Regions from separate parts of the Bacillus sp. JST-5 genome, predicted to be linked through region 2. Evidence: a T-box and tRNA genes for the amino acid it is inferred to sense, from the RefSeq annotation. Region 2 holds a T-box; the other holds one or more tRNA genes.

Region 1 (6,558 bases), on a different contig from region 2:
GGTCTTTGTGATAAGTTATGTTGGTATTTTTTCATCAGATTCCCACGATTTTATTTTTCTTTCATCTCTTAAAAAGATTATTACTCCCAATAGTACTAATATTCCACCAATCCATTGGGTTGGTTTTACCGTTTCCTCAAATATAATATACGCTAAAATTATAGCACCTAAAGGTTCAAATAAAATAGCCATCGAAATTGTTTTGGTGCTTATCCACTTAACAGCCCAATTAAACAGTGAATGCCCTAATAACGTTGGGACAACAGCTAATAAGAAAAAATTTATCCAATCAAAGGTAGAATATGGATATAATTTTTCACCATTAAAGATTACGTAAGTAAGTAACACGACTGAACTTATCGAATAAACAATAAAAGTATAAGAAATAACCGATATTCTCTTTCTTAAATTTTGCCCATATAGAAGATATCCTGTCACCAATGCACAAGCGATTAATGCTAAAATGTCTCCCCATAAAGCTTTTCCACTAATTTGAAAGTCTCCCCAACTGATGATCACACATCCAATGATAGCTAAAATTGCACTTAAAATAGCTTTAAAAGATGAACGTTCCCCAAATATAAAAAAAGTTCCAATAAAAGCAAACAAAGGTTGCAAAGTTACCAATACCGTTGAACTTGCTACAGAAGTGTAATTTAATGATTCAAACCATAAAATAAAATGAAACGCAAGTAAAATTCCTGATAGCACAGAGTAAATCCAATCCTTTTTCGTAATAAAGCGGATTTCAGCTACATATTTTAAAAGAAATAATGGTGCCATAATCAATACAGCAAAAAATAATCGATAAAAGGCAATCACTCCAGATGGGGCACTTGACAGTTTTACAAGTATTGCTGAAGTAGAAACGGATATTACTCCAATAATTAAAATGATGTACGGATTAATTTTAGGTTGATCCATGTGTAATGCTCCTTCTAAAATTTATACAACTACCTAAATTATAAAGAAAATTTTATCATTAGGAATTAAAAAAAGGAGTAGTGGCATAGCATGAAAATACTTTTTCCATTAGAAATGGAAATATTGTTGAAATTAGGAATTTCCGCTGGATTAGGTTTAATCATTGGCCTTGAAAGAGAATTGAAAAGAAAACCTGTAGGACTAAAGACAAGTTTAGTGATATCTATTGTCTCTTGTCTGTTAACGATTGTTTCCATTGAATCTGCCTATCTTTTTCCATCTTCCGAACATGTAAACATTACAATGGATCCTCTTCGCTTGGCAGCACAAATTGTTTCAGGAATTGGTTTTTTAGGAGCAGGTGTAATATTAAGAAGAGAAAATGACAGCATCTCAGGGTTAACGACGGCAGCAATTATTTGGGGTGCAGCTGGTATCGGTATAGCTGTTGGTGCAGGATTTTATATTGAAGCTATGGCTGGTGTAGCCTTATTGATTATTAGCGTTGAATTTATCCCATTCATTGTGACCTTAATAGGTCCAAGACAATTAAGAGAAAAAGAACTCGTTTTGCAATTAACCATTGAACAAAAGGAAGATATTGCAAAAGTCATCGATTATATTCAGGAAGATAAAATTTCAATAAAAAGCATTAAAATAAAAGACTTAAGAGATGGAATTCACCACGTTCATTTAAAAGTAACTGTCCATGCAAAAAGAAAGTCTACCGATGTTTACTACTTCGTATCAAATATAAAAGGAGTAAAAACGGTAGAAATTGATAGTTTATAAAAAATACATGCAACATGTCTTTATCATTTTATAGTTCCTTAAATAATGGTATTTGTTAAAATTTTAGTGCTATAAATGTATATTGACAAATATTTTTATGGAAATTAAAATAAAAACTGTTCAAAAATAATATATTCAGGGGCATTAGCTCAGTTGGGAGAGCGTTACGCTGGCAGCGTAAAGGTCACCGGTTCGAGCCCGGTATGCTCCATTTAAAACCCTTAATTTCTAAGGGTTTTTATTTTTTATCATGATTCAATGGACATAGATGACAAATATAAATTATTATGCGGAAATAGATTCTTTAATATCTGTAATTCCATATACCTACTTAGTCAATGGGATCATCAGAGACGTAAGTTGACTATAGCATCATTAGCAAAAAGTTATGAATCTATTTATATATATGAGAAAAAATTTATTAAAAAATTCGGTATTCAAGTTTAATCTATATATTTAATTATTTTAGCTGGGTTTCCCCCTACCACAACATTGGCAGGTACATCTTTTGTAACAACCGCTCCTGCTGCAATAACAACATTATCGCCGATGGTTACTCCAGGGAGAATGACCGCACTTCCACCAACCCAAACATTATTCCCAATTTTAATAGGCTTTCCAAACTCTAAACCTGAATTGCGTTCTATAGGATGAATTGGATGAGTGGCTGTATAAATTTGAACATTAGGACCAAGCATACAATTATCACCAAAACGAACTTCACATACATCCAAAATGATGCAATCAAAATTCGCAAAAAAATTTTCACCTACATGAGTATTATAACCATAGTCAAATCTAATATTTGGCTCCATGTATACATTCTCGCCACACGAACCAAGAATTTCTCTTAATAATTGTTTTCGTTTCTCTTTTTCCAATTCCAACGTTTGATTATACATTCCTACCAATTGTCTTACGTGTTCACGATCCTTTAACAATTCAGGGTCTTGCGGTTGATATTTTTCTCCTGCAATCATTTTTTCTTTTTCTGTTTTCATTCTTCATTACCTTCTCTCTATATTTTTTCATTCAAACCAAAATAAATAGATATTTTAGAAATTATAGCTTCTTCCATAATTCTATTTTAATTATTTCATACTTTCGAATATAACAATCCTTCGATTTTTCCACGTCTAATTTTTATGTAAATAGTTACATGAAACACTAAATGGTAATGCTTTTTAAACGATGCAATGAATATAGGATAAAAAACATTGCTTAAAAATAAAATGATGTTAACATCTTATTTTTTAATAAACTTCTTTCCCTTGTCCTTCCATTTGATTCGAAAGATTAAAAGACCCCAAAATAAGGGGTCTTGGTTATTAAAAATATGATTATGCGCTTGTCATCAATTTTGTTCGATGATTAACTACTATATTTAGTGGGAAAGTCATTTCAAGTTCATAAATTCAGACGAGTTAAGAGTATAGTTATAATAATTGTATATTTAATATTTTTGCTAACTTTTCACGATACAAGTCAAATTCTTTCGCTATTTTTAAATTTGCAAGTACTCCTTGAAAAACAATGGTATCCAATTCTTTTTTTTCAATTTCTTTTAGTAAAATATTAATGACTTCTTCTAGCTGTTTCTTATGCTTATTTTTTAATGAAGGTAATAAATTTTTCATTTCAAGTAATAGATGCCGTGCTTCTTCAACCATTTCCTTCGATTGAACTGGAGTTTCCTGCAAATATTCCTTTAAAAATTCTGATTCATCAATTAAAGGTTGTTCTCCATTTTCAAAAGCAGAAACCAGTTCATCCGCACGATTCATAATAAATTTCGCTACCCGTTCGGTGTCTATTTCCATCTGATGAAATAGAATTGCTGTCATAAAGTTTTTTCGGATCCCTTCTAATACAAAAATAATATCCCCAATAAATGGATGAATTCTATGCCCGTAAACAGCTAATAAACTTTTTCGATACCATTGATATAGTTGTGTTATGGCTTTTTTCATATATTCTTTAATTTCTTTTTGATTAGAAAAATTATGTTCTCTCAAAAAGATTACTAAAGAATCCTTATTTCCTTTTACTTGTTCAAATGGGACATGAATTTGCTTAATCATCCGTTCTCTAGGCGGAATCTTTTCTTTTTCAATTTCAGCCATCCTACTCTTAATAGAATCAAAATAATATTTAAAAATTTCAACATATAGCTCTTCTTTTGAAGAAAAATAATTATAAAAAGCTCCTTTGGAAATTCCACACTCATTAACAATATCTTGTACGGAAGTTACATGATAGCCACGTTTAGCAATGAGTTTAATGGCTGATTCTATTATTTCTTTCCTCTTTTTTTCTTTCATTATCATTCACCTAATTATTATATAAGTACGTATCGATAATTTCTCTTTCCTCTTATATAGAAATTCTCCTATAATTGTACCTGTATATTGAGATTTATGCTACTTTTATCAAACTATGAATGAGGTAATAATTATGATTTTAATGATTGATAATTACGATTCATTTACATTTAATTTAGTCCAATATATTCAGCAATTAGGAGAAAATATCATAGTGAAAAAGAATAATGAAATAACCATAGATGAAATAAAATCGATGCGCCCAACAGCGATTATTCTTTCCCCAGGTCCAGGGAATCCAAATCAAGCTGGGATTTCTTTGTCAGTAGTTGAACAATTTCATAAATCTATACCAATTTTAGGTGTTTGCTTAGGCCATCAAGTAATTGGACAGTTTTTTGGAGGAAAAATTGTAAAGGCTAAACAACCAATGCACGGGAAAACTTCCTCCATTAATCATGATGGTAAAACAATTTTTAAAGGGCTAAAAAATCCATTGAAAGTTACCCGCTATCATTCCTTGATCATACAAAAAAGCAGTTTACCTAATTGCTTACAAATATCCGCCTGCAGTGAAGATAAGGAAATTATGGCTATTCGTCACAAAGTTTATCCAATCGAAGGGGTTCAATTTCATCCTGAATCTATTTTGACAGAATGCGGATTAAACCTTTTACAAAATTTCTTCAAGGAAATAAGGAGAGAAAAAAATGATGGATAGTATAGATAAAAATTTACTATGGTATCAATTTGCAGACGACAAAGGAGAACTACAATCTTTAATTTTTCAAAATCCTATAAGGGTTATTCAAGCACATTGTATTGATGATGTAATTCCCTGCTTTCATAAAGTAATGAATGCAGTAAAGTCCAATCATTATGCCGCTGGGTTTATTTCATACGAAGCAGCACCAGCATTTGACCCATCTTTTCAAGTTCATTCAAAATCCAATATGCCATTATTATGGTTTGGGATATTTAATCATGTAGAGAACAATATCTCTATAAGTAGTAATCAATTTTCGATGACCGCATGGAAACCAAATGTTGATAAGACGGTTTACGAAAGAAATATAAAAAAGATAAAAGATTATATAAAACAAGGGGATACTTATCAAGTCAATTATACAATTCGAATGGAATCAACATTTACAGGAGATGGACTTTCTTATTTTCTTCAATTATCACAAGCGCAAACATCAAATTATTCAGCTTACTTAAATATAGGTAATTTTGAAATATTGTCTGCTTCCCCAGAATTATTTTTTCGAAGAAAAGGGAATCAAATTATTACAAAACCAATGAAAGGTACAATTAAGCGTGGTTTAACTAGTGAACAAGATGAAAAATATAAAAATTGGCTTTATCATTCAGAAAAAAATCGCGCTGAAAACTTAATGATAGTAGATTTATTACGAAACGATTTAGGAAAGATTGCCATTCCGGGAACAGTAAAAGTTTCTAAACTTTTTAACATTGAAACGTATCCAACTGTTCATCAAATGACTTCAACCATTACTGCAGAAATTGATGAGAATTGTACAATTGTAGACATCTTTCGGGCACTGTTTCCATGTGGATCCATTACAGGAGCTCCGAAAATTAAAACGATGGAAATTATTGAAGAACTTGAGGAAACACCAAGAGAGGTATACTGCGGTGCCATTGGATACATTCGTCCAAATGGAGATGCTATTTTTAACGTCCCTATTCGTACAGTTACTATCAACAAGGATTCTAATAAGGCAATTTATGGGGTCGGTGGAGGAATAACTTGGGATTCTACTTCTATAGATGAATATGAAGAAATATTAACCAAAGCTAATGTATTACAAGAAAAGCGAAAGGATTTTCAACTACTAGAAACAATTTTAATAGATGAAGGAAAATGTTTTTTATTAACTGAACATTTGCAAAGGCTTGAAAAATCCGCTAATTATTTCAAATTTCCTTTAGACATTGAAAAAATAAAAAAAGAATTAATTGATACTGCATCACTATTCCCACAAGAAAAACAAAAACTAAGACTAATAGTATTTAACACAGGTGAATTTCAAATGGAGACTTCTCCTTTATTAAACACAGAAAAACCTAAATTTGTTCGTTTCTCAGATGTACCTATTCAAAAAGAAAATATATTTGTATACCATAAAACTACTAATCGAGATGTTCTCAAATCAATTCAAGAGAAAAACAAAGATGTATACGATATCATTCTTTGGAACGAAAAAGGAGAAATAACTGAATTTACAAATGGGAACATTATTTTAGAATTGAAAGGAAAATTGTTAACTCCACCGGTAAGTTCTGGACTTTTACCTGGTACATTTCGTCAATTATTAATTAATCAAAATAAAATTTCCGAAGCAATTTTAACAAAAGATGATGTGATTCAAGCATCTCGAATTTGGTTCATTAATAGTGTTAGAAAATGGGAAGAAGTTTTTTTGATTCAATAATAAGCGTACGATAAGTACGCTTCAGCTTGTAGACAAAGTCCCTAACTTAGGGGCCAAATCTA
Region 2 (23,698 bases):
GGATATTCCATTATTAGAAACGGATCCTGATAAAGTTCGTGCACAAGCCTATGACTTAGTTTTAAATGGTTATGAATTAGGTGGAGGATCCATCCGTATATACGAAAAAGACATTCAAGAAAAAATGTTTAAAGTTTTAGGATTTACTATAGAGGAAGCTAAAGAACAATTCGGATTTTTACTTGAAGCGTTCGAATATGGAACTCCTCCACATGGCGGAATCGCATTAGGGTTGGATCGAATTGTTATGTTGTTGGCAGGTAGAAGCAATTTAAGAGATACGATTGCCTTCCCGAAAACAGCTAGTGCAAGTGATTTATTAACGGATGCACCAAGTACAGTTAGTAAATCTCAATTAGATGAGTTACATTTATTATTAAAAGCAGAAAAAGAACTGTAATCATTTTCCACTGATATCATATTGAAACTTTGATTTTTTATATGATAAAATACAAATAATCATTACGCAAAGTCCTGATGTGCTCGTGGTTGATCCAAGTTTTGACCGAACAATCACAACGAAGGGAGTCTCGCGTTTCGATATGGAGTAAATGCCCTCCTACGAAGAGAGGGACTTACGGAAGTATTGAACAGGACACCCACCTGCCGAGAGCGGGTTCAAAACGTTGGTTTGTAAAGCTACGGCACTATTGGGACTTTTCGAATTATTAGTACTTCCCCAAAATAATGGGGATTTTTTTATGGTTTTTTATTGATTTTCGTTCTCGATTTGGTATATTTTTTTCTTGTTAAACTACAAATTGGAGTGATATGATGCTTCATCAATTTTCTAGAAATGAATTAGCGATTGGAAAAGAAGGATTAGAACTTTTGAAAAATAGCTCTGTAGCAATTTTAGGTGTAGGTGGAGTCGGATCATTTGCAGTAGAGGCTCTTGCAAGATCTGGTGTCGGTCGATTAATTCTTGTAGATAAAGATGATGTTGATATAACGAATATTAATCGTCAAATTCACGCCTTGTTATCTACCATCGGTCAACCAAAAGTGGATTTAATGAAAGAAAGAATTAAAGACATAAATCCAGAATGTGAAGTCATTGCTTTAAAAATGTTTTACACAGAAGATACGTATGAAGAATTTTTTAGTTATCAGCCTGATTTTGTTATAGATGCTTCTGATACGATTTCTTATAAAATTCATTTAATGAAAGAATGTTTAAAACGTAATATTCCAATAATTTCAAGCATGGGTGCTGCGAATAAAATGGACCCTACTCGATTTAAAATTGCTGATATTTCTAAAACACATACAGATCCTATCGCAAAAGTAATTCGCACAAGATTAAAAAAAGAAGGAATAAAAAAAGGAATCCCTGTTGTTTTCTCCGACGAAAGTCCAATTGTCATCCGCGAAGATGTACGACAACGAGTCGGTAATGATCAATCCGAAATTAGAAAAGCTAAAATGCCGCCATCTTCGAATGCGTTTGTCCCTTCCGTAGCAGGTCTTATCATGGCGGGTTATGTTGTATCACAATTATTGAAAGATGTTAAAATTCATCGTGTAAAAGAATAAAAATCCGGCTTTGGCCGGATTTTTGTTTTTATATTGTATCATTGATATTTGTAAATAAAAAAATTTGCAACTCAAATTGATGATCGAGCATTAGTTTTTGAAATAATAAAAGGATTGAAAGCGGCTATCCAATTCGTTTACCGATGAATTTGCAACTTTTAAAGTATCATTTGCAACTGAAAGAATAAAATTTGCAACATTGTAACCTCTCAAAATCAAATTTGTAACTTTCATAAATTTACTTGTAAGTGAGGAAATTTTATTTGAAACGATCGAAAACAAATTTGTAAGAGCAATTAAAATTTGCAACAATAAGAACATTTTTTGCAACTTTGCAAAAGAAACAACCGGATTCGTCCGGTTGTTTATATCGTTATTTTCTGTCCGTCTGATGAAGGATTTTTTCATATACTTGTGCTAATAACGCTTCATATTTTCCTGTTTTTTTCGGTTTGTAATAGACGCGGTGTTTAATCGTATCCGGCAAATATTGTTGATAAACCCATCCGTGCTCATAATCATGTGGATATTTATAATCAATGCCTCGTCCTAATTCTTTTGCCCCTTTATAGTGTGCATCTTTTAAATGAGCTGGAACTTCCCCGCTTTTTCCTTCACGAATATCCTGTATTGCTGCATCAATGGCCATAATCGCAGAATTCGATTTTGGTGATAAACAAAGTTCAATCACAGCATTGGCTAACGGAATTCGCGCTTCAGGAAAACCAATCCTTTCCGCTGCTTCAATCGCAGCTAACGTTCTAGGTGCAGCTTGAGGATTGGCTAAACCAACATCTTCATATGCAATCACTAATAGACGTCTACTAATACTAGGCAAATCACCAGCTTCTATTAATCTTCCTAAATAATGAAGCGCTGCATTGACGTCGCTACCTCGAATCGATTTTTGAAAAGCTGAAAGGACATCATAATGACCGTCCCCATCTTTATCGTGATAAAAGCTTTTCTTCTGCATACATTCTTCAGCAATGGCTAGATCGACAATAATCTCTCCATTTTCGTTTTTCGGAGTTGATAATACTGCAAGTTCCATTGAATTTAGAGCACTTCTCACATCCCCATTGGAAGCAGCGGCAAAGTGGTGGAGTGCTTCTTTTGTCATTTGTACGTTGTATGTGCCTAATCCTCTTTCTTTATCAAGTAATGCTCTAACAAGAGCTTGTTCAATTTCTTCCCTTGTTAACGGTTTTAATTCGAAGATTTGACATCGACTTCGGATCGCTGGATTAATCACGTGATAAGGATTTCCCGTAGTAGCACCGATTAGAACAACTAACCCGTTTTCTAAGTGAGGAAGTAGAAAATCTTGTTTCGCTTTATCTAATCGATGAACTTCGTCTAGTAATAAAATAATTTTTCCTGACATTTTCGCTTCTTCAACGACGATTTCTATATCTTTTTTATTATTTGTTACAGCATTTAAATGTCTGAATTTATATTTCGTACTTCCGGCGATGGCACTGGCAATCGAAGTTTTGCCGATTCCAGGAGGACCGTATAAAATCATAGAGGACAACTGCTTAGCTTTTACCATTCTGTATATAATTTTTCCTTCTCCGACTAAATGTTGTTGACCGATAATTTCTTCGATTGATCTTGGTCTCATTCGAAATGCTAAAGGTGCTTGATTCATAGTGATTCTCCCTATTATCTTTCGTATTTATCATAAGCATACAATTTTTTATATAAAAAGAAAATGAAAGTGAAGAGAAGTATGGTATAATTTTATAGTTATTGAATCAATTTATTTTCCAAAAAAATTCTTTATTTGATATAGTATGTTACATAAAGATTATACAACAAAGAAAGAAGATGAATTCATGGGAGAGCGGGTTCAAGGACATACTTTGTTTCGCCTATCGGTATTTATGGTAGGATTAATTATTATGTCTTTCGGAATTGTGCTATTAATTGTTTCAGATATAGGTGCGGCTCCATGGGATGTCCTTCATGTAGGATTAAATATTCGATTTGGACTGACAGTTGGAATGTGGAGTATTATTGTAGGCATAATTATTTTAACAATTTCAGCACTCCTTTCAAAAAAGGTCCCGCAATACGGGGCTTTTCTCAATATGACACTTGTTGGTGTATTTATTGATTTATTTATGAAACTTCCGTTTATACAAACACCATCCCATATCATTAGCCAATATATTATGGGGATTATTGGAATAATTGTGATTGGTATCGGGATGGGGATATACATTTCTGCGCAATTAGGCGCTGGTCCAAGAGATAGTTTAATGATAGCATTGACTTCCATTACTGGGTGGAAAATTCAATACGTTCGTTTGACAATGGAAATAGTCGTTGTTATTGTCGGTGGACTCCTTGGAGGTCCAATACATCTAGGAACGATATTATTTGGAGTATTAATAGGACCCATTGGCGGTGTTACCATTCCGTATTTTCAAAACCTTGTCCATTCTTTTATTGCGAAATTGGATTCAAAAAATAATAAATATTTGAAAACAAGTAGTTTCCAATAGAGGTGAGAACAGTGAAAATTTCAACAAAAGGTCGGTATGGACTAACCATTATGATTGAACTGGCTAAAAATTACGGTGAGGGGCCATTATCTGTTAAATCCATTGCTCAAATGCATGATTTATCGGAACATTATTTAGAACAAATCGTTTCTCCTTTAAGAAATGCCGGGCTTGTAAAAAGTATTCGAGGAGCATATGGTGGATATATGCTAGCGAACGAACCTTCTAAAATTACGGCTGGAGATGTTATTCGAGTGTTGGAAGGACCAATTACACCTGTCGAAGGAATGGAAGAAGAAGAACCGGCTAAAAGAGAACTTTGGATTCGGATTCGTGATGCAATTAAAGAAGTGTTGGACACGACTACGTTAGAAGATTTGGCAAGTCATGCAAATGATGATCATGAAGGATATATGTTTTATATTTAATACTATTTGAAAGGATATAATGTAGAAGCATGTAGAAAGCTGGTGATTAGAATGGAAAATATTTATTGTGACCATGCCGCTACGTCACCTGTACATCCTGATGTAATAAAGGCTATGCAAACCGCCCTAAATGAGACGTTCGGAAATCCATCAAGCATCCATTCATACGGGAGACGTGCTAGACATTTAGTAGATGAAGCGAGACAAATGGCTGCACGTAGTATCGGTGCGGATTTTAATGAAATTATTTTTACTAGCGGTGGGACAGAAGCAGACAACTTGGCTATCATTGGGGTTGCTCTTGCTAATCGTGATAAAGGAAAACATATTATTACTACGCAAATTGAACATCATGCTGTGTTAAATACGTGTGAATTTCTCGAAAAAGAAGGCTTTGACATTACCTACTTGCCTGTTGATGAAATGGGAAGAATTTCATTATCTTCTTTAGAGTCAGCGTTAAGAGATGATACCATTCTTGTAAGTATTATGTTTGGAAATAATGAAGTTGGAACCATTCAACCAATAAAAGAAATTGGTGAATTGCTATCGAATCACCGTGCCTATTTCCATACGGATGCTGTACAGGCTTACGGTTTAGTCAATATTAATGTAAAAGAAATGAACATAGACTTATTGTCCGTTTCTGCTCATAAAATTAATGGCCCAAAAGGAATTGGATTTTTATATGTGAAAAATGGAACAAAACTAAGTCCATTAATGCATGGAGGAGAGCAAGAGCGAAAAAGAAGAGCTGGTACAGAAAATGCGTATGCAATCGCAGGATTCCATAAAGCGATTGAAATTTCGATGGCAAATATGAATGAAAAAGTAGCTTATTATCAACAACTGAAACAACGATTTGTATCAGAATTAAGCAATCAAGGAATTGAATTTTATATAAATGGTTCAAAGGAACATTCTCTACCCCACATTATTAATATAAGTTTTCCGGGTACGGACGTTGAAGCAATGCTCGTCAATTTAGATTTAGCAGGTATTGCAGCTTCTAGCGGCTCTGCTTGTACAGCTGGATCTGTAGAACCGAGTCATGTGTTAAAAGCGATGTTTGGTTCTAATTCTGATCGAATTTATAATTCAATTCGGTTTAGTTTCGGGTATGGAAATACAATAGAACAAATAGAAGAAGCAGCAAAACAAACGGCGAATATCGTCCAGCGACTGTTAAACAAATAGGAGGTGAAACAATTGAAAAAAGATCCAAAAGACATTCGTGTTGTAGTTGGTATGTCAGGAGGAGTGGATTCCTCAGTTGCAGCCCTTTTATTAAAAGAACAAGGGTACGATGTAATTGGAATATTCATGAAAAACTGGGATGATACGGATGAAAACGGAGTATGTACCGCAACAGAAGATTTTAATGACGTTATAAGAGTATGTAATCAAATAGGAATTCCTTATTATGCGGTAAATTTTGAAAAAGAATATTGGGATAAAGTGTTCACTTACTTTTTAGATGAGTATAAAGCAGGAAGAACACCAAATCCAGATGTTATGTGTAATAAAGAAATTAAATTTAAAGCGTTTTTAGAACATGCGTTGAAACTTGGAGCAGATTATTTAGCAACTGGTCATTATGCACAAGTGAAAGAAATAGATGGGGAAGTAAAACTTTTAAGAGGAAAAGATGAAAATAAAGACCAAACATATTTTCTAAATCAACTTTCTCAAGATCAAATAAAAAGAGTGATGTTTCCGATTGGCCATTTAGAAAAATCTAAGGTTCGAGAAATCGCGAAAGAAGCTGGACTAGCCACTGCAGGTAAAAAAGATAGTACGGGCATTTGTTTTATTGGAGAAAGAAATTTTAAAGAATTTTTAAGTCAATATTTACCTGCACAACCTGGAAATATGGAAACATTGGATGGAGAAGTCAAAGGTAGACATGACGGTTTAATGTATTATACGATTGGCCAAAGACACGGTCTTGGAATCGGTGGTTCTGGGGACCCTTGGTTTGTTATCGGAAAAGATCTTAAAAGAAATGTACTTTACGTTGGTCAAGGTTTTGACAATGAATATTTATATTCCGATGAAATTATTGCAACGAATATTAATTGGGTTTCTGATCGTGAGAAAGCCCAATCTTTTACTTGCACTGCTAAATTCCGTTATCGTCAACCAGACCATGGGGTTACGGTTCATTTAATGGAAGATAATCAAGTGCGTGTCGTGTTTGATCAGCCGATACGAGCGGTTACACCTGGCCAAGCCGTTGTATTTTATCAAGGTGAAGAATGTTTAGGCGGTGGCACAATCGATCAAATATTTAAAAATGGTGAAAGGCTAACCTATGTAGGATAAACTTTAGAGCTTCCGGAATTTTCGGAAGTTCTTTTTTCTTAATAAGGTTTATTATTCTTACCGGTTTATCCAAAAAAAGAACTCGTTTATAATATATTTGTTGAAAAGAAAAAGAAGGATGAAGAATATGGACAAAAATGAATTAAGTTTAAAATATATGAAAGAGAAAAATTATGAAATGGCAGCAAAAATATTAACAGAGGCTATTGATGAAAATAAACATGATCCAGTACCTTATGTGAATTTTGGGAATTTATTATTCCTATTATCTGAATATGACCGTGCGATTAATTTTTATGAAAGAGCCATTGAATTAGATGATCAAACAGCATCAGCTTTTTATGGAAAAGGAAATGTTCTATATCAAAAAGGACGTTTTCTCGAAGCAAAAGATGATTTCGAACGAGCTCTTCGCCTAGGATTAAAAGACAGCGATACACATTTCATGTTAGGAATGTGTCTCATTCAATTAGACCAACCTCGCCTGGCGCTACCATATTTACAAAGAGCTGTAGAGCTAAAAGAGGACGATGTAGAAGCTTTATTTCAATATGGACTATGTTTAGCACAACTTGAATATTACGAGGATGCAGCAAAATTTTTTCAAAAAGTGATTCAATTAAATTCAAAACACGCGGATGCCTATTACAATCTAGGAGTTGTTTATTACCAATTTTACAATGACGACGAAAAGGCTTTACATTATTTTGAACAAGCCTTATCTATCCAAGAAGATCATCTGTTAGCAGGATACGGTAAAAAAATGATCGAAAAAATGAAAAAGGATAATTAAATTTCGTAAAAGTAAGGGGGGAGAAAAATTGGAAACGGAAAAATATTTGAAAGGCCCTCTCATTACGACTATTTTTCATAATGAAAAAAATTTATATTCGGTCATTAAAATCAAGGTTGAGGAAACGAACGAGGAATTTAATGAAAAAGAGGCCGTTATAACAGGTTATTTCCCCCGAATGGTTGAAGAAGAAACGTATAAATTTTTTGGACAATTTAAAGAACATCCGCGTTTTGGATTACAATATCATGCCACCCATTATAAAAAAGAGATTCCTTCAACAGAACAAGGGGTCATTGCCTATTTATCAAGTGATTTATTTAAAGGAATCGGAAAGAAAACGGCGCAAGCGATTGTCAATACGTTAGGAACGAATGCTATTGCAAAAATATTAGAAAATCCATCTGTTTTAGACGATGTACCGAATTTGTCTAAAGAGAAAGCAAGGTTAATCTATGATCAACTATCTGTCCATCAAGGTTTGGAGAAAATATTAATAACACTGAATCAATTAGGGTTTGGTCCACAATTATCGATGAAAATTTATCAAACCTACCTTGAAGATACCCTTACGATTATTCAGGATAATCCTTACCAATTAATTGAGGATATAGAAGGGATCGGTTTTGCAAAAGCAGATGAATTAGGAAGAAAAATTGGTAAGTCCGGTAATCATCCAGACCGAATAAAAGCGGGATGTTTATATACGTTAGAAAATGAGTCATTGCAAAATGGCCATGTTTATTTAAAACATGATCAATTAGTGGAAAAAACGAAAGAGTTGTTAGAAAGTTCAGAGCCAACGGAAATTTTTATTGAAGATATTGAATATCAATTAACAGCGTTAGAGGAAGAAGGGAAACTCATCTTTGAAGATGATAGAATTTATTTACCTTCTCTCTTTTATTCAGAAATTGGCCTTGTTTCCAATATCAAAAAAATCATGTCGCAAACGGAATATGAACAACAATTTCCAGAGTCTGAATTTTTGCTAGCTTTAGGAAAATTAGAAGAACGACTATCTATCCAATATGCCCCTAGTCAAAAAGAAGCGATACAAAAAGCGCTGATGAATCCAATGTTAATTTTAACAGGAGGGCCTGGAACAGGGAAAACAACTGTTATCAAAGGGATTGTCGAATTATACGGAGAACTACATGGAACTTCTATTGATGTCAATGATTATAAAAAGGATGAGCCATTCCCTATATTGTTAGTTGCTCCAACAGGACGTGCGGCGAAACGAATGAATGAATCCACAGGTCTTCCTGCTGTTACGATTCATCGACTTTTAGGATGGAATGGTGCAGAAGGATTTCAATATGATGAAGAAAGCCCAATTGAAGGGAAATTATTAATCATTGATGAATCTTCGATGGTGGATATTTGGTTAGCTAATCAGCTATTTAAAGCATTACCTGCAAACATTCAAGTGATTATTGTCGGTGACGAAGATCAATTACCTTCGGTTGGACCTGGCCAAGTGTTAAAAGATTTAATTGATTCAAATGTCATTCCAACCGTCAAATTAACGGATATTTATCGACAAGAAAGCGGCTCATCGATTATCGATCTAGCTCACCACATAAAGAACGGGAAAGTGCCATCAACATTAACCGTTCAACAAAAAGACCGATCGTTTATTCCTTGTCAATCCAATCAAATTAAAGAAGTAATTAAGCAAATCGTTCAATTGGCCATCAAAAAAGGATATCGAGGAAAAGATATTCAAGTGCTGGCCCCAATGTATCGTGGTACGGCTGGCATCGATAAATTAAATGAAATGTTGCAAGAAGTTTTAAATCCAAATCCTGAAGGAAATAAACGCGAATTAAAGTTTGGAGATATAACATATCGAATTGGAGATAAAGTCTTACAACTGGTAAATTTACCGGAAAAAAATGTGTTTAACGGGGATATGGGTGAAGTCGTTTCGATTTTTTATGCAAAAGAAAACGAAGAAAAGCAAGATCAAGTCATCGTTTCATTTGACGGGAATGAAGTCACCTATACAAGACAAGATTTAAACCAAATGACATTAGCGTATTGCTGTTCGATTCATAAATCACAAGGTAGTGAATTCCCGATAGTAATCCTCCCTGTTTTTAAAAGCTACTACCGTATGTTAAGGAGAAATTTAATTTATACAGCCGTTACAAGAAGCAAACAATTTTTAATTATTTGTGGGGAAGCTGAGGCTTTTCATATGGCTGTCTCTCGCATAGATGATACGAAAAGACAGACGACTTTGAAAGAGCGTCTAAAGCTGGCACTCACCGACGAAATCATTATAAAGGAAAGAGGAAATTCTTATTATGATCAACTGATGCAAACAGACCCGATGATTGGTATGGAAAACGTTACCCCTTATGATTTCCTAAGTTAAGACTCAAACTAAAAATGTTCGGAAAGGTGGTTAATCTTTTGCGAACATTTTCCTTTATTCAACATATGGTGCTTCTTGATCTTAACTCAGGAAATGAGATCGGGAAAGTTTGTGATTTATGTATTTCCAAAGAAGGGAACGTTACGGGCTTATTATGTGAATGCAATGGATTATTTAAAAAACGTCGTTTCCTTCCGTTAGAAAGCATTTACTCGATCGGTAAAGAAGGGATTATGATTGATCGTGATTGCTTAATGACGATGGAAGATGATTTTTTTGATTATACTCTCCATAATCAAAAGAGCATTAACGGGCGTATGACCTATACCAAAACCGGAGATCGTTTAGGCTTATTAAGTGATGTTTATTTTCAAGAAAATTTGGGCACAATTGTAGGGGTTGAAATATCGGATGGTTTCTTTTCAGATTTAATGGAAGGAAAATTAATCGTTCAAACAGATAAACCGCCTACAATCGGAAAAGATGCCATCATCGTAGAGACAAATGATTAGCGAGGTGGCTTTCTTTGTTAAAGTGCCCAAATTGTCATAGCAAAGATATAGGGAAAATTGGTATTAATCAATATTACTGTTGGAACTGTTTTATTGAACTATCTATTTCAAAAGGAATCATCCATACTCATCAAGTGGAAGAGGATGGTTCACTTTCATCTTTAGACGACTTGTTCGATGAAAATGAAAGAAGATACAGTATTTAGATCTTCCACGTTACATCTTTACAGATAAAGGAGTGGAATCGAATGAACAAGTTGATGAGTTCATTAATTGGTATTGGAGCAGGCATTGTTGCTTTAAATATGATGGGAAATGAACGAACAAAAAAGTTACAAAAACAAATGAAACGTGTTTTGAAACGTAATCCATTATTTTAAAGATTAGAGGGTGGTTCATCCATCCTCTTCTTTTTTATTTCATTAGATAAAATTATACATAATGAAAGACAGCCTAAACGAATGGTTCGTATATTTTTCAATCGCTTTCCTCAACATAATTGGTAAAGGGGGGAGCGCATGATGGATATAAAAATTAAATGGTATTATCGACTTGGTTTTCTTCTTCTTTTGTTTGTCGTGATTTACATTTTTTTAAAATTAAAACCCCTTTGGCAACCACTTGTTCAAATGTTATTTTCGGCGATTACCCCTTTTATCGTAGCAGCGTTCATTGCGTATTTATTACATCCGATTGTCAATAAATTAATCCTCGCAGGATTTAAACGTGTATTTGCAGTTATTTTTATTTATGTTTTATTTTTTGGAGGGGTAGGATTTGCGTTATATAAAGGAATTCCTATTATTCTTCATCAGCTGAAAGACCTTTCCGACAATGCTCCCTACTTATCAAATCAATATGAGAAATGGATGGGAATGATCGAAAAGGAAACGTCTGGCTGGCCACATGTCTTACGAAACCAAATTAAACAGGTTATAATGGCGATTGAACATGGGTTTGAAAATTTATTTCGCTCCATCATGAAAGGGATCTTTTGGATTTTAGATTCATTTATTGTTATAACATTAATCCCCTTTATTGCTTTTTACATGTTAAAAGATTTCGATCGAATTAAATTATCCGTTTGGTATTTGACTCCGAAACGTTGGAGAAAGCAAGGAACAAAGTTTTTAAAGAGCCTTGATGAAACACTTGGGAATTATTTACGAGGACAATTAACTGTGTGTGCTGCAATTGGATCGATTTCAGCGATTTTATTTTGGATGATTGATTTAAAATATCCTTTATTATTAGGTTTAGTGATTGGGATTACGAATATCATTCCTTATTTCGGTCCAATTATCGGGGCGATTCCGGCGGTTGCAGTTGGATTTATGACATCCGAAAAAATGGTTCTTTGGGTGATTGTCATTATTTTTGTCTTACAATTTTTAGAAGGAAATATATTATCGCCATTTATTGTGGGGAAAAGCTTGCATATGCATCCTTTGCTCATCATCTTTGCTCTATTGCTAGGTGGAGAAATAGGAGGAATATTAGGCTTAATCGTCGCCGTTCCAATATTGGCTACGATTCGAACTGCTCTTATTCAATTATTAACAAATGTATATAAAAAGGAGAGTTCCACCACGAATTGACAAACGAATTGAACATGCATATAATTTCCTCTATAGAGAAGTGAATACGTTGATCGAAGAAGGATCGAGTATGTTATAGTCCATCTAAAGAGAGGAATTTCCTTAGGCTGAGAGAAATTCTAGATGAAGGATAACAGAATGCTAATCTGGAGAGCAGGGAAAAACTGCCGTTAACCACGTTACGGTTTTTAAGGTGATGATTAGAATCTTCTAATCATAATCAGGGTGGTACCGCGAAGAACTCTTCGTCCCTGTGATGGGATCAAGAGTTTTTTTTATGCCTTACAATACATCGATACATAAGGAGGAATTAATCATGAAGCAATTGACCGGTGCAGAGATTCGAAGAATGTTTTTACAATTCTTTGAAGAAAAAGGACATAAAATTGAACCTAGTGCATCACTGATCCCACATGACGATCCATCCCTTTTATGGATTAATAGTGGAGTAGCAACTTTAAAAAAATATTTTGACGGACGTGTCATCCCTGATAATCCACGGATTACAAATGCACAAAAATCCATCCGTACAAACGATATTGAAAATGTGGGGAAAACAGCAAGACACCATACTTTCTTTGAAATGTTAGGGAACTTTTCAATTGGTGATTATTTTAAAGATGAGGCGATTATTTGGGCTTGGGAATTTTTAACAAGTCCAAAATGGATTGGCTTTGACCCTGATCGTTTATCCGTGACGATTCATCCGGAAGATGATGAAGCTTACAACATTTGGAAAGAAAAAATCGGTCTTTCTGATGATCGAATTATACGATTAGAAGGAAACTTCTGGGATATTGGAGAGGGACCTAGTGGACCAAACTCAGAAATTTTCTATGATCGTGGTCCGGAATATGGTAACGATGAGAACGATCCAGAATTATATCCAGGCGGGGAAAATGACCGTTATTTAGAAGTATGGAACTTAGTATTTTCACAATTTAACCATAATGCAGACGGTACTTATACGCCACTACCGAAGAAAAATATTGATACAGGTATGGGGCTAGAGCGAATGGCTTCTGTTGTTCAAAATGTTCCAACGAATTTTGATACGGATCTATTTATTCCGATCATTCGAAAAACTGAAGAAATTACTAATAAAGAATATCGAAAAAATGCAGAAGATGATGTTGCATTCAAAGTTATTGCTGACCATATCCGTACGGTTACGTTTGCACTTAGTGATGGAGCGCTCCCATCCAATGAAGGTAGAGGATATGTTTTACGCAGATTGATCCGCCGTGCAATTCGTTATGCAAAAGGTTTAGGAATGAATGAGCCATTTATGTATAAATTGGTTCCGGTTGTAGCAGAAATCATGGAAGATTTTTATCCGGAAGTAAAAAGTAAAATAGAATTTATTCAAAAAGTAATTCGAAATGAAGAGCAAAGATTTTATGAAACATTAAATGAAGGTTTAGCAATCTTAAGTGAAATGATTGAAAATGAGAAAAGTAAAGGTAATAACGTATTGTCTGGTAGTGATGCTTTTAAATTATATGATACGTATGGATTCCCAGTGGAATTAACAGAAGAATATGCGTTCGAAGAAGGGATGAAGGTTGATCTTGAAGGATTCGAACGTGAAATGAATGAGCAACGTGAACGTGCAAGAAAAGCTAGACAAGAAGTCGATTCCATGCAGGTACAAGGTGGAGCATTAACAGATATTAAAGTAGAAAGTAAATTTGTTGGTTACGATACTCTTCATGCAGATGCGACGATTGAAGTAATGGTAAAAGACGGTCAAATCGTTGAGCAAGCTCAAGAAGGGGATGAAGTTCAAATTATTCTTGATGTGACGCCGTTTTATGCTGAAAGTGGCGGACAAATTGCTGATCATGGACACATCTACAGTGATATAACAAAATTAGAAGTCAAAGATGTACAAAAAGCACCGAACGGACAGCATTTACATCGATGCATTGTTGTTTATGGTTCTATCCAAAAAGGAGATAAAGTAAAAGCTGAAGTTGAAAGTCAAACAAGAACGAAAGTCATTAAAAACCATTCAGCTACTCACTTATTACATCAAGCATTAAAAGATGTACTTGGAAAACATGTCAATCAAGCAGGTTCATTAGTGGAAGTGGAACGTCTAAGATTTGATTTTTCACATTTTGGACCAGTAACAGAAGAAGAAATTGATAAAATTGAAAAAATCGTTAATGAAAAGATTTGGGCACGTATTTCCGTAGAAACGTTTTATAAGCCAATTGACGAGGCAAAACAAATGGGAGCAATGGCATTATTTGGAGAAAAATATGGGGATATCGTACGTGTCGTGAAAATGGGTGATTACTCATTAGAATTATGCGGTGGTTGTCATGTAAGCAATACGTCAGAAATCGGTTTATTTAAAATCGTTTCTGAAACTGGAATTGGTGCAGGAACTCGAAGAATTGAAGCAGTTACAGGGGAATCTGCTTATCGTTATATGACAGAACAAATGGAAATATTAAAAACAACAGCTGCTAAACTAAAAACAAAAATAAAAGAAGTTCCTGTGAGAATCGATGCCTTATTATCAGAATTGAAAGAACTTCAACGTGAAAATGAATCACTATCAGGAAAGCTAAGCAATATCGAAGCAAAAAATTTAGTCGATCAAGTGAAAGACATCGATGGAAAGAAAGTATTAGCAGCAAAAGTTTCTGCTTCTGATGTCAATCAAATGAGAAGCATGTTGGATGATTTGAAGCAAAAATTAGGCTCTGCAATCATTTTATTAGCAAATGTTCATGAAGGGAAAGTTACGTTTATTTCTGGTATTACTAAAGATCTCGTCGATCAAGGTTTCCATGCCGGAAAGCTTGTCAAAGAAGTTGCTTCTATCTGTGGAGGTGGCGGTGGTGGCCGTCCAGATATGGCACAAGCAGGTGGAAAAAATCCAGAAAAATTAGCAGATGCCCTCAAAGTTGTAGAAGAATGGGTAAAAAGCGTTTAATATTTTGTGGAACTGGTGTAAAATGAAGGTAACAATTGACATCATCCGACACGTCCATTGAATGAAAGAGAGGTGCGAAGATTTATGAGCTCCTTTGATAAGACGATGCAGTTTCATTTTCCAGATGAACCTTTTGAACATGACGTGAAGGAGATTTTATTAACCGTCTACGAATCCCTTCGTGAAAAAGGCTATAATCCAATTAATCAAATTGTTGGATATTTGTTATCTGGGGATCCTGCTTACATCCCAAGACATAACGATGCAAGAAACTTAATACGAAAGTTGGAACGTGACGAAATTATTGAAGTATTGGTAAAGTCTTATATTGAAAAGCATCGAGAGGAAAAGGAATGAGAATTTTAGGTTTAGATGTAGGTTCCAAGACAGTTGGAGTCGCCATAAGTGATGAATTTGGATGGACTGCCCAAGGAATAGAAACAATAAAAATAAATGAAGATGAAGATGAGTATGGATTGGACCGCATTGGTCAAATTATAAAAGAATATGGAGTTTCTAAAATTGTCGTTGGCCTGCCTAAAAATATGAATGGTACGATAGGTCCTCGAGGAGAAGCAAGCCAAAAATTTGGTCAATTATTAGAGAAAACGTTTCATATCCCAGTCGTTTTTTGGGACGAGCGTTTATCGACTATGGCCGCTGAACGAGTATTATTGGAAGCTGATATGAGTAGAAAAAAAAGAAAAAAAGTCATTGATAAAATGGCAGCTGTCATGATCCTGCAAGGGTACTTAGACAGTGTAAAATAAAATTCACGGAGGGATTTATTATGGAACATGGTGAAAATCATATTACAGTTATAGATGAAGAAGGCAACGAGCAACTTTGTGAAGTTCTATTTACTTTTGAATCAGACAAATTTGGAAAATCATATGTGCTATATTATCCAATTGGTGCGGATGAAAACGAAGATGAAGAAATTGAAATTCATGCATCAAGTTTTATCCCTGGAGATAATGAAGAGGGAGAATTAATGCCGATAGAAACGGAAGAAGAATGGGACTTAATTGAGGAAATGCTAAATACATTTTTAGAAGAAGAGGAAGAATAATTAACAAAACGTTTTAAACATATAACTGTTTAGGAATTGCACAGGGACTTAAAGCAATGTAAATAAAGATGTTTCAGAAAACTGTCCAAGGGTGGGCTGCCTTATTCCCTGGACAGTTTTTTCATGTTTACATGTTATGATCGAATATCGTTGTAGCTTTTATAGAAATTTGTAGTATAATGGTTGCTGAAGTATAGAATATGCCGTTTTTTTACATATTGTGGTCTCTCAAGGGGAGGAGGAAATGAATTTTGTCAAATCGTGACAATGATCCTAAAAAAATTGAATCTTTATTAAAAAAGCAAAAAGAAGCAAAAATTGTTCGACGAATCGTTTTATGGATATCGCTAGCGATATTTTTAATATTGGCAGGAAGTATTACGGGAGGATTTTTATATGTAAAATCTGCATTAAACCCTCTTGATCCGGATGACAATCAAAAGCGTAAGGTCGAAATACCAATCGGTTCGAGTTCTTCAGACATAGGAAAGATTCTCGAGAATAAAGGAATAATTAAAGACGCTACAATATTTAAGTATTATATAAAATTTAAAAATGAATCAGGTTTTCAAGCAGGTATGTATGAGCTTTCCCCGTCAATGGAGTTGGATGAAATCATTGAAATTATGAAAACTGGGAAAGTCGTAAATGAAGTTGCTATAAAAATTACTATACCTGAAGGACAAAAAATTGAAGAAATTGTGAAAACGATCGCTAAAGAAACGGGATATTCAGAAGATGAAGTAATGGCGACAATAAATGATGAATCGTTTCTTCAAGAATTAATGAATCAATATCCTGCTTTATTAACGGAAGACATTTTAGGAGAGAATGTAAAGATTCCGTTGGAAGGATATTTATTTCCAGCGACGTATTCTTTTGAATCTGAAAAACCTCCATTAAAGGAAATTATTACTACGATGGTAAATCAAACGCAAATAGTATTAAATAAATATTTACCGATCATGAAAGAACGTAAACTTTCTGTACATGAATTATTAACATTTGCGTCATTAGTTGAAGAAGAAGCGACAGAAAAGGCGGATCGAAATAAAATTGCTAGTGTCTTTTACAATCGTTTAGCTACCGGGATGCCGCTACAAACGGATCCAACAGTATTGTATGCTCTAGGTGTACATAAAGAGCTAGTCACTTATAAAGATACAGAAGTTGTAGATCCTTATAATACGTATATCCATACTGGATTGCCACCGGGACCAATTGCCAATAGCGGTGTGATTTCCATTGAGGCCGTTTTATATCCAGAAGAAACCGATTATTTTTATTTCTTAGCGACTAAAGATGGGGAAGTACTGTTCTCAAAAACATTGGAAGAGCACAATGAAAAGAAAAGAAAATATTTATTAAATTAATATAATTTTTTCAAGAAGGGAAAATGTTTTTGTTTCCCTTCTTTTATGATAAAATAAATATCGTTTTATTAATTCCATTGAGGAGGAACTTACTCTTGCTATTTCATCCTTCGCTTCACCAATACTTATCTTCAACCATTCCAAAAAGGGATTCTTTTTTTCAGTCGTTAGAAGAATATGCGAAAGACAATCAAGTTCCGATTATGGATCCGATAAGTATGGAGGTATTCATCCAACTGCTCCGAATAAAAAAAGTAAAAAAAATTTTAGAGATTGGAACAGCTATTGGGTATTCAGCCTTGCGTATGGCTGATGCGATCCCAAACTGCCAAATTGTTACTTTAGAGCGGGATATAGAGCGTTATCATCAAGCAGAAGAAAACATTTCAAAGAAAGACTGTGGCGGACGAATTAAGATATTGTACGGGGATGCCTTTGATTTAATAAACGAAACTGTCCAATACGGTCCATATGATTGCATTTTTATCGATGCAGCTAAAAGTCAATACCAAAAATTTTTTGAAAGCTTTTCTGATCAATTGACGAATGACGGAATGATCGTATCTGACAATGTTCTTTTTCGCGGATTCGTTTATGAAGAATCACATGACAAAAGATTAAAGAAAATGGCTGCGAAAATTCAAGGATATAATCAATGGTTATTAAATCATGAACATTTTCATACGGTTATTCTACCTGTTGGTGATGGAATAGCCATTAGTGTCCCTAAATAACAGAGAAATAAGACACCAACGAATGTGAAAGGAGACGAGCAATGAGGCGTAAACCAGTAGTCATAGGGGTTGCCGGAGGATCAGGCTCGGGGAAAACTAGTGTTACAAAAGCTATTTGTGACCGCTTTGGTGACCAATCTATTTTAATGATTGAGCAAGATTATTATTATAAAGACCAATCTCACTTGCCATTTGAAGAAAGGTTAAAAACGAATTACGATCATCCGTTTGCCTTTGATACAGACTTGTTAATTGAACATATTCAAAAACTTTTAAGATACGAACCAATTGAAAAGCCAGTGTATGACTATGCTAGACATACACGTTCAGATCAAGTTATTCAAGTGGAACCGAAAGATGTTATTATTTTAGAAGGAATTTTAGTATTAGAAGATGAAAGATTGCGCAATTTAATGGATATTAAAGTATTTGTTGATACAGATGCAGACTTAAGAATTATTCGCCGATTATTAAGAGATATAAAAGAACGAGGACGATCTCTTGAATCTGTGATAGACCAATATGTTTCAGTTGTTCGTCCGATGCATAATCAATTTATAGAACCAACAAAAAGGTATGCGGATATTATCATCCCTGAAGGTGGTCATAATTACGTAGCCATCGATTTAATGGTAACAAAGATACAAACAATTCTTGAAGAAAAGTCATTTTTATGAAACAATATCATAGATAATGATAATAACATGTCCCCGTTCTAATACGGCCTTTTTCCTAGAAAGGCCGTTTCATTCTATCGTATTTTATATTTATCATCTAATATTAAGCGGGATAGAGAAAGATAAAGGAGTGTGTCTTATGTCAAACGAGAAAAAGTATCCAATGACTAAAGAAGGGAAGGAGAAACTAGAACAAGAACTCGAACATTTAAAAACCGTAAAAAGAAAAGAAGTTGTTGAAAGAATAAAAGTTGCTCGCAGTTTCGGAGATTTGTCAGAAAACTCCGAATATGATTCCGCAAAAGAGGAACAAGCATTTATCGAAGGTCGAATCAACTTATTAGAAAATATGATCCGCAATGCTGTAATTATTGAAGAGAGTGAGTCAGACATTGTCACTCTTGGAAAATCAGTAACATTTATTGAGTTACCTGACGGTGAAGAAGAGACATACACAATTGTTGGTAGCGCAGAAGCGGATCCTTTCGAAGGGAAAATCTCCAATGACTCTCCAATTGCAAAAAGCTTATTAGGGAAAAAAGTTGGAGATGAAGTAACGGTAAACACTCCAGGTGGAGAAATGGTTGTAAAAATCGTAAATATAAAATAAAGAATTGGAAGGGTGGCTATAATGGTCAACCCTTCTCTTTTGTATAGATGGAATGTTTTTTATCAACATCGCCTCGTCCCACGCCGTGTTTCCTTTATCTTAGTTTAGGAGTGTCTCCCGTTCCTTTGCTACTAGGCGCTCGCCTTCACTTTTATAAAAGTCCGTCTTTTTTTTGTATAAAATGAATGGTTTCCCGTCAAAAATGGTACGGGGTGTAAAAAACATGGTACATAAACGAATAAAATCCATTTCGATTGTCATCATGATTGGCATTTTTTTGTTAATTGGAAGGCTTGTTCATATTCAACTATGGAAAACGGAGTCTTTTACAAAGAATCATTATAATTTAATTGAAGAAAGTGTGAAACAACGGACCCAAGAAGTAATTATTGATAACGGGAGAGGAAAATTTTACGACAGAAATTTAAAACCATTAACTCACGAATCAGTGCCAACACTAGTACTATTTCCTTTTTTAAAGCATATGAATTGGGATGTAGAAAAGGTTGCTTCAATTATTAATGTTCAACCAGAAGAACTGGTTCAAGCAATTGAAAATGCAAAGGAACCAGTTGTTTTTGGTAATAATGATTCTATTTCATTAACGAAAAAACAAATGGAGGAAATTAACGATCTAAAAATTCCGGGAGTATTTGCCGTCGATAAGCAATGGACACAAACGATCCCGTTAGCAAGCCAATTAATTGGAATAACCGGTCAAAATGTGGAAGTGTTAAAACAACGTTATCCTGAGCGAAACTTATCTAAGGATACTGAAATTGGAATATCTGGATTACAAAAAAGCTTTGATGAATTTTTAGTACAGGATGAAAGCACAAAATTAGTTTATCATGTCGATGGTTTAGGGGGGCCATTATTTGGAATAGATGTGAAACTAGTGGGAGAAGCAAATCCCTTCTACCCTGTCAAAATATTAACTACGATTGATCGCGATATTCAAAAAGAGGCAGAAAACCTTGTAGACAAACATAATATAAAAAAAGGCGGACTTGTATTAATCGATATTGAAACGAATTCTATATTAGCAAATGTTTCAAGGCCAAAAATTGATGAAAAAGACCCCTATAAAGACAATGGTGTTAAGAATTATATGATAAGTACACAAATCCCAGGATCCATCTTTAAAACGGTCATAGCTGCTGCCGCCATCGATTATGGATTAGTTTCGGAGTCAAGATTGTTTAATTGCAGTCAAACAATTACTGGAGAACCCGACCCTGTTTTTCAACATGGGGAGTTAGATTTTAAAGATAGTTTTTCGCGAAGCTGTAATTTTACATTTGGACAATTGGCTAGAGAGTTAAATGAAATTGATTCGATGATTATTGAAAATTATGCGGAAAAACTAGGTTTAACAAGCGAAGTCGGATGGAATGGAGATGTATTTCATTTATCGGGATTTAAACAATTGAATGAAGAAGAAATCGGGCAAGTATATGGAAATGACGAAGAACGTTATGATAAAAATTACGCTGCTCTAAGCGGAATTGGCCAAAATAATGTTCGAATTTCTCCATTAGCTGCCGCAAATATGATGGCAACCATTGCTAGAGGTGGAGAGAAGCAAATGGTTCGTGCAGTACAATCGATTCAATATAAAAATGGAACTACTATGTATCTATTTCCACAAAAGAAATTAAAAGGAGACACGCTTAAACCTTATACAGTTATGAAGCTGCAAGAGCTTTTAAAAGAGGTAGTTGATTCGCCAAATGGTACAGCACACGCTTTACATTCTCTTCCCTATCAAGTAGCCGGAAAATCAGGTACAGCTGAATTGAATCAATATAAAGACGGTAAACAGTTACATAATAAATGGTTTATCGGTTATTTTCCGTTTGAAAAACCGAAATATGCACTAGCTGTTGTCAACTTGGACGTATTTTCCAATGAAGGCTCAGTTTTACCTCTATTTGCGGATATGGTAAATTATTTATATCAATATGATCAAACCGTACAATCGAAAATAAGCCCTCTTCGTTGAACGTCATTTTATCTAGTAAAGGAGGAGAGACTTGTGGAGGAATTTCCAAACGGTTTTAGACGATCTCGATTAGAGCAAACAAAAAAAAAGCGTGAGAACTTTTTATTAAATATGGCGATTGCGATCGTTACTATATTAATTATCATTATTGGTGGAAAAATTATTTTTGACAAAGAAGAACCAAAAGATCAAGTAGCAGAGGAACAAAAACAAGAAGATAAGGAACAAAAGAAGACTGAAACATCCGAGAAAAATGCTGAAAATAATGAACAAACGAATGAACAAACGAATGAAGATGAATCGGAAAATGATTTAGAAATAGAAACAGAAGAACAAGCTGAAGAAGCGGGAACGATTGTTCAAAATAGCAATGATCCGAATGTTCAGCAAGTCATCATCGATCCCAATTGGAAGCCGATTGGAACTGTGCAAACGGGTGAGCATGTTACGACATATGATCAAAACAGTGTAGACTGGCAGGAGATGGAAAAGGCGCTTGCCTATGGTGCTAACATTCCGCATGAAAATATGGTTGTTTGGTGGCTTGAAAATGGTGGATCTCCAGAACTTGCGGTTGGGACTATATCTACTAATGACAATCATGAGCAAGCATATCGTGTTTACATTGAATGGGTTGACGGTCAAGGTTGGAAACCAATCAAAGTGGAACAATTGATAAAAAATGATAAAAAACAGTAACATAAAGCCTCTTTTTCCATGGGGCTTTTCTTTTTTTGAACATAACAAGGTGGTGTGAGATGAGGAAAAAGACATCCGATTTAAGTGGATGTCTCATACTTGATTTACATTCTTTTATAATGAACAACAGCAGAGTATAGTTTTTGACCGTTTTCACTTACATACATTTGATGGGAGACAGAATGAACAGATAAAAATATGGCGCGATTATGTTCGATTTGTTCATTAATTTTTTTCTCGAGTGCTTCTAGTGAAGTTGCTTCATAAAACTCAACTTTATCATCTATAAATTGGAGCTGAATATTCATATGATCTCTCCTTTAAAAAATTTTAATATAAGTGACAAAGTAGAAATATAGGGTAATGGAATGATAAAATAATTTCTGGTAGTTGTAAAGAATATATTTGGTCAAGAAATGAGGGATTCACAGTGAGAATTGGAATTATTGGAGCAATGGAAGAGGAAGTTAAAATTTTGCGTGATGCGATGACAAATAAAAAAGTAGAGACAATTGCTAATAGTGAATTTATCTCTGGAACTTTAAATGGAAAAGAAGTCATTCTTCTTCGCTCTGGGATTGGTAAAGTGAATGCAGCCATGACGACTTCTATTTTAATTCAAACCTATCAGCCTGATTATATTATTAATACGGGATCTGCTGGTGGTTTAAACCCAGAATTACAAGTAGGAGATGTAGTTATTTCAACAGAAGTTCGTCATCATGATGTCGATGTAACAGCATTCGGATATGAATATGGACAAGTACCGCAACTTCCTCCTGCGTTTAAAGCTAATCAAAAATTAGCGGAAATAGCATGGAAAAGTTCTCAAGAATTAAATGTTCAAACGGTTAAAGGCTTAATCGCTACCGGGGATTCTTTTATGAATGATCCTGTAAGAGTTGAAGCGATAAAAGATAAGTTCAATGATCTTCAAGCGGTTGAAATGGAAGCGGCAGCTATTGCTCAAGTAGCTTACCAATTTGGGGTACCATTTGTTATTATTCGTTCCTTATCCGATATTGCTGGAAAAGAATCTGATATTTCTTTTGAGCAATATTTAGATCAAGCGGCAAAAAATTCCGCTGATTTAGTAATGAAAATTGTTACGAATCTTTCTTAATATAAAAATTTACAATAAATCTTTTATCATCTTGGAGTGATCCTAGGAGGAAAAACATCTTACTTGAAAGATGTTTTTCCTATATTTACATTCATCCATATTGATTTTTGTATGTTAATCTATGTATATACCAAAAATCGAATGGGTGATTATTTTGAAAAAAGATACGGATGCTTGGAAAGGAAAAATGGAAGATTACAAACGTTTTGGTTTTATTTTACTTGCAGTAAGTGCCTTTTTCTATTTCGGTTTATTAATTAGAGGATCAGAGTTATTAAACATTCAGCTCTTCACATTGATCATATCCTCAATCATTTTTATCTTACTATCCGGAATCTTTTTATATAAATCCTCTCAATATAAG

Evidence for each region. The T-box of region 2 lies ahead of alaS (alanine--tRNA ligase). A T-box ahead of a tRNA ligase gene usually reads a tRNA of that ligase, here a tRNA-Ala.
Region 1: it has a tRNA-Ala gene. The T-box ahead of alaS (alanine--tRNA ligase) is inferred to sense a tRNA for this amino acid. The anticodon was not compared.

The regions. Positions count from the first base shown of each region.
Region 1 is NZ_JBYLHW010000095.1:83-6,640, reverse strand. It holds gene AC3ASS_RS13240 (DMT family transporter) at 16-924, opposite strand; gene AC3ASS_RS13235 (MgtC/SapB family protein) at 1,015-1,716, shown strand; tRNA gene AC3ASS_RS13230 (tRNA-Ala) at 1,855-1,927, shown strand; gene AC3ASS_RS13225 (sugar O-acetyltransferase) at 2,160-2,717, opposite strand; gene AC3ASS_RS13220 (TetR/AcrR family transcriptional regulator) at 3,153-4,037, opposite strand; gene AC3ASS_RS13215 (anthranilate synthase component II) at 4,171-4,758, shown strand; gene pabB (aminodeoxychorismate synthase component I) at 4,748-6,496, shown strand.
Region 2 is NZ_JBYLHW010000008.1:1,427-25,124, reverse strand. It holds gene aspS (aspartate--tRNA ligase) at 1-400, shown strand, start outside; RNA gene ssrS (6S RNA) at 469-661, shown strand; gene AC3ASS_RS03420 (tRNA threonylcarbamoyladenosine dehydratase) at 775-1,536, shown strand; gene AC3ASS_RS03415 (replication-associated recombination protein A) at 1,910-3,190, opposite strand; gene AC3ASS_RS03410 (YczE/YyaS/YitT family protein) at 3,378-4,049, shown strand; gene cymR (cysteine metabolism transcriptional regulator CymR) at 4,061-4,477, shown strand; gene AC3ASS_RS03400 (cysteine desulfurase family protein) at 4,529-5,674, shown strand; gene mnmA (tRNA 2-thiouridine(34) synthase MnmA) at 5,687-6,802, shown strand; gene AC3ASS_RS03390 (tetratricopeptide repeat protein) at 6,930-7,595, shown strand; gene recD2 (SF1B family DNA helicase RecD2) at 7,624-9,981, shown strand; gene AC3ASS_RS03380 (PRC-barrel domain-containing protein) at 10,020-10,493, shown strand; gene AC3ASS_RS03375 (hypothetical protein) at 10,508-10,699, shown strand; gene AC3ASS_RS03370 (DUF3918 family protein) at 10,742-10,873, shown strand; gene AC3ASS_RS03365 (AI-2E family transporter) at 11,015-12,091, shown strand; T-box leader at 12,139-12,347, shown strand; gene alaS (alanine--tRNA ligase) at 12,408-15,041, shown strand; gene AC3ASS_RS03355 (IreB family regulatory phosphoprotein) at 15,126-15,398, shown strand; gene ruvX (Holliday junction resolvase RuvX) at 15,395-15,811, shown strand; gene AC3ASS_RS03345 (DUF1292 domain-containing protein) at 15,832-16,113, shown strand; gene mltG (endolytic transglycosylase MltG) at 16,365-17,486, shown strand; gene AC3ASS_RS03335 (O-methyltransferase) at 17,582-18,220, shown strand; gene udk (uridine kinase) at 18,262-18,897, shown strand; gene greA (transcription elongation factor GreA) at 19,037-19,507, shown strand; gene AC3ASS_RS03320 (peptidoglycan D,D-transpeptidase FtsI family protein) at 19,731-21,512, shown strand; gene AC3ASS_RS03315 (YrrS family protein) at 21,546-22,211, shown strand; gene AC3ASS_RS03310 (DUF2536 family protein) at 22,316-22,519, opposite strand; gene mtnN (5'-methylthioadenosine/S-adenosylhomocysteine nucleosidase) at 22,642-23,334, shown strand; gene AC3ASS_RS03300 (YrhC family protein) at 23,489-23,698, shown strand, end outside.